Regions from separate parts of the Protofrankia sp. CiT1 genome, predicted to be linked through region 2. Evidence: predicted binding sites of a transcription regulator. Region 2 holds the regulator's gene; each other region holds the start of a gene.
What was found. The regulator LexA, encoded in region 2, represses DNA repair genes until DNA is damaged. The targets are predictions, from matches to a motif close to CGAACNNNNGTTCG.

Region 1 (4,493 bases), on a different contig from region 2:
TTCTTCTCGCTCGGCCACTCCACGATCGTGTTCGCCCTGGCCTTTCTGTTCAGCATCGGTGTGCGCTCGCTTGCCAGTGAGGTCTCCGACGACGGTTCAGCCCTGCACGACGTCACCGGCTGGATCGGCACCACCGTCTCCGGTGGCTTCCTCTACGTCATAGCCAGCATCAACCTGGTCATCCTCGTCGGCATCGTGAGGGTGTTCCGCGACATGCGCCGCGGCGAGTACGACGAAGCCAGGCTGGAGGAACAGCTCAACTCCCGCGGGCTGATGAACCGTTTCCTTGGCCGCTTCACCAACGCGATCACCCAGTCGTGGCAGATGTACCCGCTCGGCGTCCTGTTCGGCCTCGGTTTCGACACCGCCACCGAGGTCGCCCTGCTCTTCCTCGCCGCCGGTGCCGCCGGCGCCGGGCTGCCCTGGTACGCGATCCTGGTACTGCCCATCCTGTTCGCCGCCGGCATGAGCCTGCTCGACACCATCGACGGCTCGTTCATGAACTTCGCCTATGGCTGGGCGTTTTCCAAACCGGTCCGCAAGGTCTACTACAACATCGCCATCACCGGTCTGTCCGTCGCGGTCGCCTTCATCATCGGCAGCATCGAACTGCTCGGCATCCTCGCCGAAAAGGCCAAGCTCACCGGCGGCTTCTGGGACTGGATCTCACATCTGGACCTGAACATCGTCGGCTACTTCATCGTCGGCCTGTTCGTCGCCACCTGGGTCATCGCGCTGCTGGTGTGGAAGTACGGCCGCATCGAGGAGAAATGGTCCGCCGGCCTCCGTGACGGCGCCCAGGCCGAGCCCGCGGGCTGAACCTCCACGACCCGGCCGCTGGCGCGACCGCCGATACGAGATGCACGACTCGGCGAACACTGTTCGGGTGCTTGATTTTCACACCATCCCGCTACCTACGGCACGTGGCCGCGCGCGGGCATCGGTCCAGATCTTTGCTCCCGCTCAACTGGCCATGTCGACAAAACGGGAGTAGTGGCCCTGAAAAGCGACGGTGACGGTGCCGGTCGGGCCGTTACGATGCTTGGCGACGATCAGATCGGCCTCGCCCGCACGGGCTGACTCCTTCTCCACCGTATCCTCCCGATAAAGAAGGATCACGGCGTCCGCGTCCTGCTCCAGCGACCCCGACTCGCGAAGGTCGGAGATCTGCGGACGCTTGTCCGCACGCTGTTCCGAGGCGCGGTTCAGCTGGGAGATCGCCACCACCGGGACATCGAGTTCCTTGGCAAGAAGTTTCAGCGAACGCGATATCTCGCTGACCTCCTGCTGACGGTTTTCGGTTCGCTTCGGCGACGACATCAGCTGCAGGTAGTCAAGGACGATCATCCGTAGGTCGTTGCGCTGTTTGAGCCGCCGGGCCTTCGCCCGGATCTCCATCATGGTCAGGTGCGGGCTGTCGTCGATGAACAGGGGAGCGTCGGCGACCTCGCCCATCCGGCGGGCGAGGCGGGCCCAGTCCTCGTCGGTGAGGCGGCCGGTACGGATGCTCTGAAGCGATACCCGTGCCTCCGCCGACAGCAATCTCATGGTGATCTCCATCCGGCTCATCTCGAGCGAAAAGATCACAGATGTCATGCTGTTACGGATCGACGCGGCTCGGGCAAGATCTAGACCGAGGGTCGACTTCCCGACGGCGGGCCTGGCCGCGATGATCCACAACTGGCCACCGTGCAGCCCATTGGTCAGCTCGTCCAAGTCATTGAAGCCGGTGGGAACCCCGGTCAGTGACCCGTTGTGCCCCTGGATGGCTTCGATCTCCTCCAAAGCGGGATTGAGCAGCTCACCGAGGGGGGCGTAGTCCTCACTCGAACGACGTTCAGTGACCTCGTAGACGGCGGCCTGAGCACGGTCGACGATTTCGTCGACGTCCTGCGCGGGGCCGAAGGCGAGCTGGACGATACGGGTGCCGGCCTCCATCAGGCGACGCAGAACAGCCTTCTCCGCGACGATGCGGGCGTAATAGCCGGCATTTGCCGCCGTCGGCACACTTGAGATGAGGGTGTGCAGGTATGCCGGCCCACCCACCCGCTCAAGCAGCTCCCGCCGGCCGAGTTCGGCCGCGACGCTGATGACGTCAGCCGGCTCACCACGGCCGTACAGGTCGCCGATGACGCCGTAGACCGTGCCGTGCGCGGGCCGATAGAAGTCACCCGCGGCGAGTACCTCCACGACGTCCGCGATCGCGTCCTTCGACAACAGCATGCCGCCCAGCGCGCTCTGCTCAGCAGCAAGATCATGAGGTGGGATGCGATCGAAGTCGACCGACCCGCCCGCACCACTCCGAGCGCGGTCAATATCGGTCAGTGTCATGACCACCCCCTGCCATGCGCCTTGTCGTGACCGCCGCTTGTGTCGCAACCACCGCTTCGAGCATCTCGACCGTCGAACATATGTTCGACGGTCGAGATGGTTCTGTCAATCCTCCGCCCTCCGCCCAGCAGCCACACCCGGCCGACCGGCCAACCCCAGGGAACAGTCCAGCCAGCGGCGCCGACTGTACGGGGGTGCGCTCCAGGAGCCCAAATAGTTATCCACAGGAACTGTGGATAAGACCTGTGGATAAGACCGAAAGTCTTGGGGACAGCATCAGGACAAGTCCCCTGAAGCTGTGGATAACCAACTGAAGGACAGATCGTCCAAGCCGAAGTCACGGCCTGGTGGGCATGGGCGCCATCCACCGCCTGTGGACAGAAGAAATCCAGAATTCGATCATCGTGTGCCTCGTGCCCCCGAAGATCAACAATGGATCTGGCGCCGACAGAGAACAACAGCACGAAGGGTGACCACGATGTAACATAAACCGACCGATCCAGCGGCCAGCAGCCAACACCGTGGTCACCCAAGCCGCCTGCTTCAAACCTGCCTTGATCTTCTCAGACAGATCTTCTCAGGCAGAGATGACGTCCAGACGGACGGTCGCGACGACGTCCGAATGCAGGTGCACCGAAACCGTGTGGGCACCTAGTGACTTGATCGGCTTCGGTAGCTCCACCCGCCTGCGGTCCAGGTCCGGACCGCCTGCCGCGGCGACCGCCGCCACCACGTCCGCTGCCGTCACCGAGCCGAACAACCGGCCTTCCTTACCCGCCCGGCTCACCAGTTGGACGGACAGGCTGGAAAGCTGGCCGGCAATCTCCTTGGCATGCCCGAGGTCCCGGACCTGCCGGGCCGAGCGGGCCCGGCGGATCTGAGCGATCTGCTTCTCGGCACCCCGCGTCGCCACGATCGCGTACCGACGGGGGATGAGGTAGTTACGCCCGTAGCCGCCAGCGACGTCGACCGTGTCACCGGGGCTACCGAGGCCGGGTACCTCCTGAGTGAGGATCAGCTTCATCGCCATGCTCCTCAGCGAGCCGTCGAGGTGTAAGGCAGCAACGCCATCTCGCGGCTGTTCTTCACCGCGATCGCCACGTCACGCTGATGCTGACTGCAGTTGCCGGTGACTCGCCGGGCACGGATCTTACCGCGGTCAGAGATGAACTTCCGCAGCAGCGAGGTGTCCTTGTAGTCGATGTAGTCACTCTTGTCCTTGCAGAACGCGCAAACCTTCTTCTTCGGTTTGCGCACGGCCGCCTTGGCCATCGTGCGCTCCTATATGTCTGTGGGTTTGACCGGCCCCTAGAACGGGGGTTCCTCGGAGTAGGCTCCGGCGGGCGCGGACCACGGGTCGTCAACGGCGCCACCGCCGTAGCCCGAGCCGCCACCAGCGGGAACGGGGGCGCCGTAGCCACCAGCTCCGGCAGGCCCGGCAGGCCCGCCGGACGCTTGCGGTGGCCCGCCATAGCCGCCAGCAGGGCCAGCGGCCGGCCCGCCATACCCACCGCCGCCACCGCGACTGGCCTTGACGACCTTCGCGGTGGCGTACCTCAGCGAGGGACCGATCTCCTCGACGTCCAGCTCGACCGAGATGCGCTCGTTACCCTCACGGTCGGTCCACTTCCGCTGCTTGAGCCGGCCCTGCACGATGACCCGGGCGCCCTTCTGCAGCGACTCGGCAACATGCTCCGCGGCCTGCCGCCAGATGGAACAGCGCAGGAACAGCGCGTCCCCGTCCTTCCACTCGTTGGTGGTCCGGTCGAGGGTCCGCGGCGTCGAGGCCACGGTGAAGCTGGCGACCGCGGCGCCGTTGGGCGTGAACCGAAGCTCAGGGTCGTTCGTCAGGTTTCCGACTACCGTGACAACTGTTTCGCCGGCCATGAAACCAAATCCCCTCAGGCCGCGATCTTACGTCGAGGCTTCTTCTCGGGAAGCCGGATCACCTTGGTACGGATCACCGATTCGTTGAGAACGAGCTGGCGGTCGAGCTCGGCGACCACCGCCGGCTCGGAATACAGGTCGATGACGGCGTAGATGCCCTCAAAGCTCTTGCGGATCTCGTAGGCCAGCCGGCGCCGGCCCCAGACATCAACCTTCTCGACGACGCCGCCGCTGGAGCGGACGACGGTCAGATACTGGTCCAGAGACGGCGCGAC
Region 2 (4,493 bases):
GTTGATCGTGTCGTCGTACTGGATCCCGGGATCCGCGCAGTCCCACGCGGCCTGCGCGATGGTGCGGAACAGCGACCGCGCCCCGATGGTCTCGATGATCCGCCCGTCGATCCGGGCCCGCAGGTGGAAGTCGGTGCCGTCGAGCACCGCCCGCATGAACTCGTCCGTCACCCGAACCGAGTTGTTGGCGTTCTGGTACTGCACCGAGACGATGTCACGGCCGCCGAGGTCCATGTCGAAGCCGGCATCCCGCAACGCTCGGATCTTGCTCTCCTCACGGGCCTTGCTCTCGACAAAGTCGACGATGTCGGGGTGATCGACGTCAAGCACGACCATCTTCGCGGCTCGCCGGGTCGCGCCACCTGATTTGATCGTCCCGGCCGAGGCGTCGGCTCCACGCATGAAGCTGACCGGGCCGGACGCGGTACCGCCGGAGGAGAGCAGCTCCCTGGACGAGCGGATGCGTGACAGGTTCAGCCCGGCACCCGAGCCACCTTTGAAGATCAGGCCCTCTTCCCGGTACCAGTTGAGGATCGACTCCATCGTGTCGTCGACGGACAGGATGAAACAGGCCGAGACCTGCTGCGGTGCCGAGGTGCCGACGTTGAACCACACGGGGCTGTTGAAGCTGAAGACCTGGTGCAGGAGCATCCAGGTCAGCTCCTGCGCAAAGACCTCGGCGTCGGTCTCCGACGCGAAGTACCCGTTCTGCTGCCCGGCGGCCGCGTAGGTGCGCACGACCCGGTCGATGAGCTGGCGCAGTGACCATTCGCGCGTGGCAGCGCCCAACGCGCCGCGGAAGTACTTGCTCGTGACGATGTTCGTGGCGTTCACCGACCAGAAGTCAGGGAACTCCACCCCGCGCTGCTCGAAGTTGACCGAACCGTCCCGCCAGTTGGTCATCACGACGTCCCGCAGCTCCCAGGTGACCTCGTCGTAGGGATGTACGCCGGGCGACGTGTAGACACGTCCTACTTTCAGGCCGGTGGTCTTACCAGCGGGCCGGGTCGACTTCGTGCCGCGGGTCTCGGTCATGGCGCTCCTCGTCTGGCGGATACGGCATTAGGGCGGCGACTAGGGCGTGTTTCGGCAGCCACCTGGACGCGGCTCCCTGATCGAACGACGACTTCCGAAACACGCCGTAACCAGCTGGTGAACTACCTGGCCTGCGTCCGAAGACCGGCGATCGCGGTCTCGAAGTCCGCCAGGGAGTCGAAGGCCAGGTACACCGAGGCGAACCTCAGGTAGGCGACCTCGTCAAGATCTCGCAGTGGGCCGAGAATCGCTCGGCCGATCTCGTCCGAGGGAATCTCGGCCGCTCCGGACGCACGCAGCGTGTCCTCGACCAACTGAGCAAGCTGGGCCAGCGCGTCCGTCTCCACCGGTCGGCCCTGGCACGCCCGGCGTACCCCCGCCACCACCTTCGCGCGGCTGAACGGCTCGGTGACCCCGCTGCGTTTGATGACCCGCAGTGATGCCTCCTCGATCGTCGTGAACCGGCGGCCGCAGGACGAGCACGATCGCCGACGGCGGATCACGGCACCTTCCTCGGTCTCGCGGCTGTCGACAACCCTGCTGTCCGGGTGTCGACAAAACGGGCATCGCACGGACGATCCCCCAAAATCTTGATGACTTACACCTTCGTAACTACCACATGTTGTGGTGGACGATAGAGTCAGCCACCACGACCTGGCAAACCCGCCGGCGTGTCCAACGGTCAGGGCAGGCGAAGCGCCTGGCCCGGAACAAGATCGGTGGTGCCGAGTTGATTCATACCGGCCAGCCGCGCCACAACCACCCGGGTGTCACCCTCGGGCGCCAGCCCACGCGCTATCCCCCACAGGGTCTCCCCGGACTGGACCACATGAACACGCGCCGGCCCGCCACCCCCACGCGACGAGGCCAACGAGGTCACCCGCGCGAGAGACAGGACCAGACAGAAGACAGCCGCGACGAGGACGACCAGGACCGCCCGACCCCTCCTGGTCAACCTCAGCGGAGGCTCAGCCGACCTCTCCACCACACACTCCTTCAACCTCCGAGATCGCAAACAACGAACATCCGTTCGATCGAACTCCCGATCGAGTTTCTACCGCACGACCCCGACGGAATCGCCACGACACGCTCGAACAGACGTTTGAGAAATTCGGTCACGGCAGTTACGGTCGTACCGATGAGATGTCGGTTGTGACCACCAGCGCCGGTTCCCGGCAAAACCACTGGGTCCGCCGGGAGCGGAGTCTGCCACGACCGCGAAACGAAGGAGAACGGCAGGTATGACCACCGACCCCAACCGCACCCGACGTGGCCGGCCACCACGCGGCAGCGTGCGCGACCTGCCGGACGGGCCGGCGGACGCGTCGGGCCTGACCCCCCGCCAGCGCAAGGTGCTGGAGGTGATCCGCAATGCCGTCGAGCGCCGCGGATACCCCCCCAGCGTGCGCGAGATCGGCCAAGCGGTCGGGCTGACCAGCACAAGCAGCGTCGCGCATCAGCTCAGGATGCTGGAGGAGAAGGGCTTCCTACGGCGTGACCCCCACCGCCCGCGGGCCATGGAGGTACTTTCCGCGGACGCACCGGTCCGCCCGGCGGCACGCGACAGCCTCCGTCTCGGGGCACCAGCGATGCCGGCTGCCGGTGCCGACGGATCGGTGGTCCCGTCGGACGGCCATCGCGACGCGGCCTACGTACCCGTCCTCGGCCGCATCGCGGCGGGCGGACCGATTCTTGCCGAACAGGCGGTTGAGGAGATCTTCCCTCTTCCCCGCGAAATCGTCGGCGAGGGCACCCTGTTCATGCTGCGCGTTGTCGGGGATTCCATGGTCGATGCCGCGATCTGCGACGGGGACTGGGTGGTCGTCCGGCAACAGCCGGTCGCGGACAGCGGCGAGATCGTCGCCGCAATGATCGATGGTGAGGCCACGGTCAAGACCTTGCGTCACCGTGATGGCCATGCATGGCTTCAACCGCAGAACCCGGCCTATGCCGATATTCCGGGTGACGAGGCGGCGATCCTCGGCCGGATCGTCGCGGTTCTGCGCCGGGTCTGATCGTGGCTGGCTGTGCCGACCGGGAGAAAGCCGGACGCATGGTGGCGGTCGTCGGGCCGACGGCGGCCGGCAAAAGCGAACTTGCGATCGACCTTGCCGCCGTACTCGGCGGTGAGGTCGTCAATGCCGACTCCATGCAGCTTTACCGCGGCATGGACATCGGCACAGCCAAAGTACCGACGCGGGAGCGCAGAGGCGTCCCGCACCATCTGCTTGACATCTGGGAAATCACCCATACCGCCGACGTGGCCTCCTACCAGGCCAGAGCACGAACCGTCATCGACGATCTGCTCAGTGCCGGCCGGACCCCGGTGCTCGTCGGCGGCTCAGGGCTCTACCTCAGGGCTGTCATCGACGACCTCAGGTTTCCCGGCACCGACCCGGCGGTACGCGCGCGCCTTGAACAGGAACTGTCCGAACGTGGGGCGGCCGCGTTGCACGCCGACCTGACCGCGCGGGCGCCGAAAGCGGCTGCCGCCATCCTGGCCAGCAATGGTCGCCGCATCGTGCGCGCGCTGGAAGTGCTGGAGCTCACCGGCGGCTTCGCCGCCTCCCTACCGGAACACCGCGCGGTCTATGACGTCGTCCAGATCGGCCTCGACCATCATGACCTTGATATCCGAGTCGCCGACCGCGTGGCGGCGATGTGGGCTGCCGGCATGGTCGAAGAGGTCCAGACGCTCGCCGGTCTGGGCCTGCGCAAAGGACGCACCGCCTCACGCGCCCTGGGCTACGCGCAGGTCCTGGCGTGGCTGGATGGCGAGATCGAATCCAGCGAAGCCGCCCGGCTCGCGACCATTGCCGCGACGCGCCGATTCGTCCGCAGACAAAGGTCGTGGTTTCGCCGCGATCCCCGCATAATTTGGCTAGACCATCCCGACGTCGATCAGGTGGCGGGCATGGTCAGCTCAGCCTGACATGCGATGGGTACCGGCGACCCGTTCATCCCGGCGTCTGGAGACATCTGTGACCGCGCTCGAGCTGAACCTCGTCCCGGCCCTGTGCGCCGCGTTCGACGACGGATCGTTGCAGTTGCATTACCAACCCGAGGTTGACCTGCACAACGGGTCGGTCCCGGCGATGGAGGCGTTTCTGCGTTGGCAGCATCCCGATCGTGGGTTGATGCGCCCGTCACAGTTCATGCCGGTCGCCGAAGCGGCCGGCCTGTCCGAACAGGTCGGCCGCTGGGTGCTGCGGACCGCTGTGACGGAGGCTCGGACGTGGCACGAGATGGCTTCAGGGACCACGATCCGCCCACCTCGCCTGTGGGTGAACGTCACCGCCGACCAGCTGATCCGGCCGGATTTCGCGGCCGAGGTGGAACACCTCGTGCGTGGCCGGGGGCTGCCGCCGGGAGCCCTCGGGCTGGAGTTCACCGAACAGACTCTTGGGCTGGCGCACATCGGGGTCCCCCGCCTGTTGGCCCAGTTACGCTCGTTCGGG
Region 3 (4,493 bases), on a different contig from region 2:
GAGGCGGGCACCGGTGAGGTGTCCAACGCGGTCGTGCACATGCGTACGATCAGAGCGGAGATCGCCCGGCTGTCCGTTCTTGACCCAGCCGAGCTGTTTGCCGCGGCCAAGGAGCTACGCGCTCCCTACGAGCTTGTGGCCGAGGTCGCCCGGCTGGGAAAACTCCCGCTCGTGCTGTTCACCGCCGGCGGTATCGCCACTCCCGCGGATGCCGCGCTGATGATGCAGCTGGGTGCCGACGGTGTGTTCGTCGGCTCGGGTATCTTCAAGTCCGGCGATCCAGCGCGGCGCGCGCGGGCGATCGTCGAGGCTACCACTATGTACAACCATGCGGACGTCCTGGTGAAGGTCTCGCGTGGGCTCGGGGAGGCGATGGTCGGCATCAGCGCCGGCGAGCTGGAGCCCGCGGCCAGGTTCGCCGATCGCGGCTGGTGAGCGATTTCGGCATGGTCACCCCGGCGGTGCCGGTCCGGGTGGGTGTGCTTGCCCTGCAAGGTGATGTCCGTGAGCATGTCCGGGCGCTCGGCGCGGCCGGCGCTCATCCGCTGGAGGTCCGCCACGCGGCTGAGCTGAGCGCTGTGGACGGGCTGGTCCTGCCCGGTGGGGAGTCCACCGCGATCGGCCGGTTGCTGCGTGTGTTCGATCTGCTGGAGCCCTTGCGCCTGGCGGTCGCGGCTGGGCTGCCGGTTTTTGGGTCATGCGCGGGCATGATCCTGCTGGCTCGGGAGGTCTTGGACGCGCCTCCCGGCCAGCCGCTGCTCGCGGGCTTGGACGTCGTTGTGCGGCGCAATGCGTTCGGCCGTCAGGTGGACTCGTTCGAGGCAGATATCGATCTTATCGGTGTTGCTGGCGGCCCGGTTCGGGCGGTTTTCATCCGGGCACCGTGGGTGGAGAAGGTCGGGGATGAAGTCGAGGTTCTCGGCCAGGTCGGTGACAGGATTGTCGCGGTCCGCCAGGGCAGTCTGTTGGCGACCGCGTTCCACCCGGAACTGACCGGTGATATCCGGATTCACCAGCTGTTTGTCGACGTTGTCGCACGCAATCGTGGAAGGCGGGGCCAGTACAGGTGAGGGGCAGAGCATGAGCGGTCACTCCAAGTGGGCGACCACGAAGCACAAGAAGGCGGTCGTCGATGCGCGCCGCGGCAAGCTGTTCGCCAAGTTGATCAAATCTGTCGAGGTGGCGGCGAAGACCGGCGGCGGAGACCCGGCGGGGAACCCGACGCTGGCGGACGCCATCGCGAAGGCCAAGTCGCAGTCGGTACCGAACGACAACATCGACCGGGCCGTCAAGCGTGGTTCGGGGGAGCTTGCCGGCGGCGTCAGTTACGAAGAGATCATCTACGAGGCGTACGGGCCGAGTGGCGTGGCCATCCTGGTTGAGTGCCTCACCGACAACCGCAACCGGGCGGCCTCCGACGTCCGGGTCGCGATCACGCGGAACGGCGGCAGCGTCGCTGATCCCGGTTCGGTGTCGTACCTGTTCAACCGTAAGGGGGTGGTCCTGGTCCCCAAGACGCCCGGCCTGAGCGAGGACGACGTCCTCACCGCCGTCCTCGATGCCGGCGCCGAGGAGGTCAACGAGCTGGGTGACGCCTTCGAGGTCGTTTCGGAGGCGACGGACCTCAACGCGGTGCGCGTCGCCGCGCTGGGCGCGGCACTCGTGGTCTCCTCGGCGGACCTGTCGTGGCTGCCGAGCGTCAGCGTGTCCCTGGACGAGGAATCCGCGCGCAAGGTCCTCAAGCTCGTCGAGGCCGTGGAGGACCTCGACGATGTCCAGAACGTCTGGTTCAACGCCGACATCTCCGATGAGATCATGGAACTGGTATCGGCCTGACGGGGGTGCTCCTCGCCGCCTGTCGAGCGGCCCGCACGCTTCGCGACGCCCGGAGCGGTTGCCGGCCACCCCGCTCGGCCGTGCCCCGCCGGCCGAAAGTACGATCGGGGCAGCTCGAACGGGCGTTCGGGCGTGTCGCGATCGTGGCGGGCGCTGCCGGGGCCACAATGCCCGACGGTGGCTGCGTTCAAGACGGCTGGTCCGCGGACCGGCCAGCGGGGAGGGTGCTGGTGCTGGTGCTGGGTGTCGATCCGGGGCTCACGCGCTGTGGTCTCGGTGTGGTTGACGGCGGCCCCGGCCGGAGCGCCTCGCTGGTCGCGGTCGGAGTACTGCGCACACCGGCCACCGACGACGTTGCCGCGCGGCTGTGCGCACTCGAGCGGGGCGTGGAGGAATGGATCAGCCGTCACAACCCCGACGCGGTCGCGGTCGAGCGGGTGTTCAGCCAGGCCAATGTGCGGACGGTCATGGGTACCGCGCAGGCCGGGGCGGTGGCCATCGTCGCCGCAGCCAGGCGGGGCCTGCCGGTGGCACTGTACACGCCCAGTGAGGTGAAGGCGGCGGTCAGCGGCAGCGGCCGGGCGGACAAAGCCCAGGTCACGTTTATGGTGAGCCGCCTGTTGAAGCTGCCCGACCCGCCGCGTCCGGCGGACGCGGCGGACGCGCTGGCCCTTGCCCTGTGCCATCTGTGGCGTGGCCCGGCGCTGGCCCGGATGCGAGCGGCGGCCCATGGCGGCCAGGCCGTCGGGAAGGAGCCTGGTCGATGATTGCCTCTGTTTCGGGCACGGTGGCGGCCCTGTCGCTCGAAGCGGCCGTCGTCGAGGTCGGCGGGGTCGGGCTGTTGGTACAGTGCACCCCCGCGACCCTGTCGCGACTTCGGGTGGGGCAGGATGCGCATCTGGTCACCACCCTTGTTGTCCGGGAGACGGAACTCACCCTCTACGGCTTCGTCGACGCCGACGAACGTGACGTCTTCGAAACCCTGCAGAGCGCTTCCGGGGTCGGTCCCAGGCTCGCTCAGGCCGTGCTCGGCGTTCACAGCCCCGACGGGGTGCGCCGGGCGGTCGCGGCCGAGGATCTCACCGCGCTGACGAAGGTGCCCGGCATCGGCCGCAAGGGCGCGCAGCGCATCGTCCTCGATCTCAAGGACCGCCTTGGCGCACCGGCAGCGGTGCCGGCCCAGGCTGGCAACGCTGGCACGAACGCCGATGCCGGCCCGCACGGCGGCGTGCCGGCACCGGCTGGCCGATCCCGGGCCGCCGTCGGTGAACAGGTCCGTCTGGCGTTGCTCGGGCTCGGCTATACCGCGCGGGAGGCCGAGGACGCGCTGGCCGTGGTGCGCGCCGGCAGCGCCGACGGCAGCGAGCCAGGCGATGCCGGTGCTGCCGGTGCCGCCGGCGCTGCCGGTGACGACCAGGCGCCGGACACCGTGGCCGTGCTGTTGCGCCGGGCGCTGGCCGCTCTGCGGCCCCGATGAGGCAGCCGATGGACGCCGATGGCCTGGTCTCGCCGGTGGCCGAGCCGGAGGAACGAGCCTTCGAGGCCGGTCTGCGGCCGGGCAGCCTGGCGGAGTTCATCGGCCAGCAGAAGGTGCGCGAACAACTGACAATCATGCTGGAGGGGGCGCGCGCCCGTGCGCGTCCGCCCGATCATGTCCTGTTGTCCGGGCCGCCTGGGCTGGGCAAGACCAGCCTTGCGATGATCATTGCGCGGGAGCTGGCGGTCCCGTTGCGCGTGACCAGCGGCCCGGCGGTCGAACGCGCGGGAGATCTTGTCGCGATCCTCACCGCGCTCGCTCCGGGCGACGTGCTGTTCCTGGATGAGATCCATCGGATCGCGCGGCCGGCGGAGGAACTGCTGTACGCCGCGATGGAGGATTTCCGGGTCGACGTCGTGCTTGGCAAGGGCCCCGGCGCGACCGCGATTCCGCTGGACCTCGCTCCGTTCACCCTGGTCGGCGCGACCACGCGGTCGGGCCTTCTCACCGGCCCGCTGCGCGACCGGTTCGGCTTCACCGCCCATATGGACTTCTACGATCCCGATGAACTGACCAGCGTGCTGACCCGGTCGGCCAGGCTGCTCGGGGTGAGGCTGACCGGCGACGGCGCCACCGAGGTCGCCGGGCGGTCGCGAGGGACGCCGCGGATCGCCAACCGGCTGCTACGCCGGGTCCGTGACTATGCCGAGGTGCGGGCGGACGGGATCGTCACCCGTGAGGTCGCTCAGGCCGCACTGCGTGTCTATGACGTGGACGCGCTCGGCTTGGACCGGCTTGACCGGGCGGTGCTGGAGGCTCTGGTACGCCGATTCGGTGGGGGTCCGGTCGGCCTGGCCACGCTGGCCGTGGCGGTGGGGGAGGAGCAGGACACGGTCGAGGAGGTCGTCGAGCCGTTTCTGGTGCGTGCCGGGCTGCTGGCCCGGACCCCCCGCGGACGGATCGCCACTCCGGCCGCGTTCACCCATCTCGGCCTTGATCCCCTGGAAGGCGCGCTAGGACGCTCCCAGGAACCCCGTTCGGGGCCTGCGCGTCGCGTGCCCGCGGCCGGTACGTAGCATCGGCCGCACAACATGGGAGGACGTGGACGTGCAAGCAATGGTGGTCGCCCAGACCGTGGCCAAAGATGGCGGCGGGAGCGGGATCGGTGGTTTTCTGCCGC

Region 1: the regulator LexA is predicted to act here: its motif matches at 2,405-2,418, upstream of dnaB (replicative DNA helicase).
Region 3: the regulator LexA is predicted to act here: its motif matches at 1,952-1,965, upstream of ruvC (crossover junction endodeoxyribonuclease RuvC).

The regions. Positions count from the first base shown of each region.
Region 1 is NZ_CAKJTP010000018.1:12,742-17,234, reverse strand. Features, by position in the region: gene MJ785_RS05335 (HoxN/HupN/NixA family nickel/cobalt transporter) at 1-819, shown strand, start outside; gene dnaB (replicative DNA helicase) at 964-2,331, opposite strand; gene rplI (50S ribosomal protein L9) at 2,909-3,355, opposite strand; gene rpsR (30S ribosomal protein S18) at 3,367-3,603, opposite strand; gene MJ785_RS05315 (single-stranded DNA-binding protein) at 3,640-4,218, opposite strand; gene rpsF (30S ribosomal protein S6) at 4,233-4,493, opposite strand, start outside.
Region 2 is NZ_CAKJTP010000008.1:22,698-27,190, forward strand. Features, by position in the region: gene MJ785_RS02785 (vitamin B12-dependent ribonucleotide reductase) at 1-1,035, opposite strand, end outside; gene nrdR (transcriptional regulator NrdR) at 1,158-1,607, opposite strand; gene MJ785_RS02795 (LysM peptidoglycan-binding domain-containing protein) at 1,718-2,023, opposite strand; gene lexA (transcriptional repressor LexA) at 2,277-3,050, shown strand; gene miaA (tRNA (adenosine(37)-N6)-dimethylallyltransferase MiaA) at 3,089-3,967, shown strand; gene MJ785_RS02810 (EAL domain-containing protein) at 4,017-4,493, shown strand, end outside.
Region 3 is NZ_CAKJTP010000044.1:18,030-22,522, reverse strand. Features, by position in the region: gene pdxS (pyridoxal 5'-phosphate synthase lyase subunit PdxS) at 1-435, shown strand, start outside; gene pdxT (pyridoxal 5'-phosphate synthase glutaminase subunit PdxT) at 447-1,070, shown strand; gene MJ785_RS09900 (YebC/PmpR family DNA-binding transcriptional regulator) at 1,081-1,836, shown strand; gene ruvC (crossover junction endodeoxyribonuclease RuvC) at 2,067-2,603, shown strand; gene ruvA (Holliday junction branch migration protein RuvA) at 2,600-3,313, shown strand; gene ruvB (Holliday junction branch migration DNA helicase RuvB) at 3,322-4,389, shown strand; gene yajC (preprotein translocase subunit YajC) at 4,415-4,493, shown strand, end outside.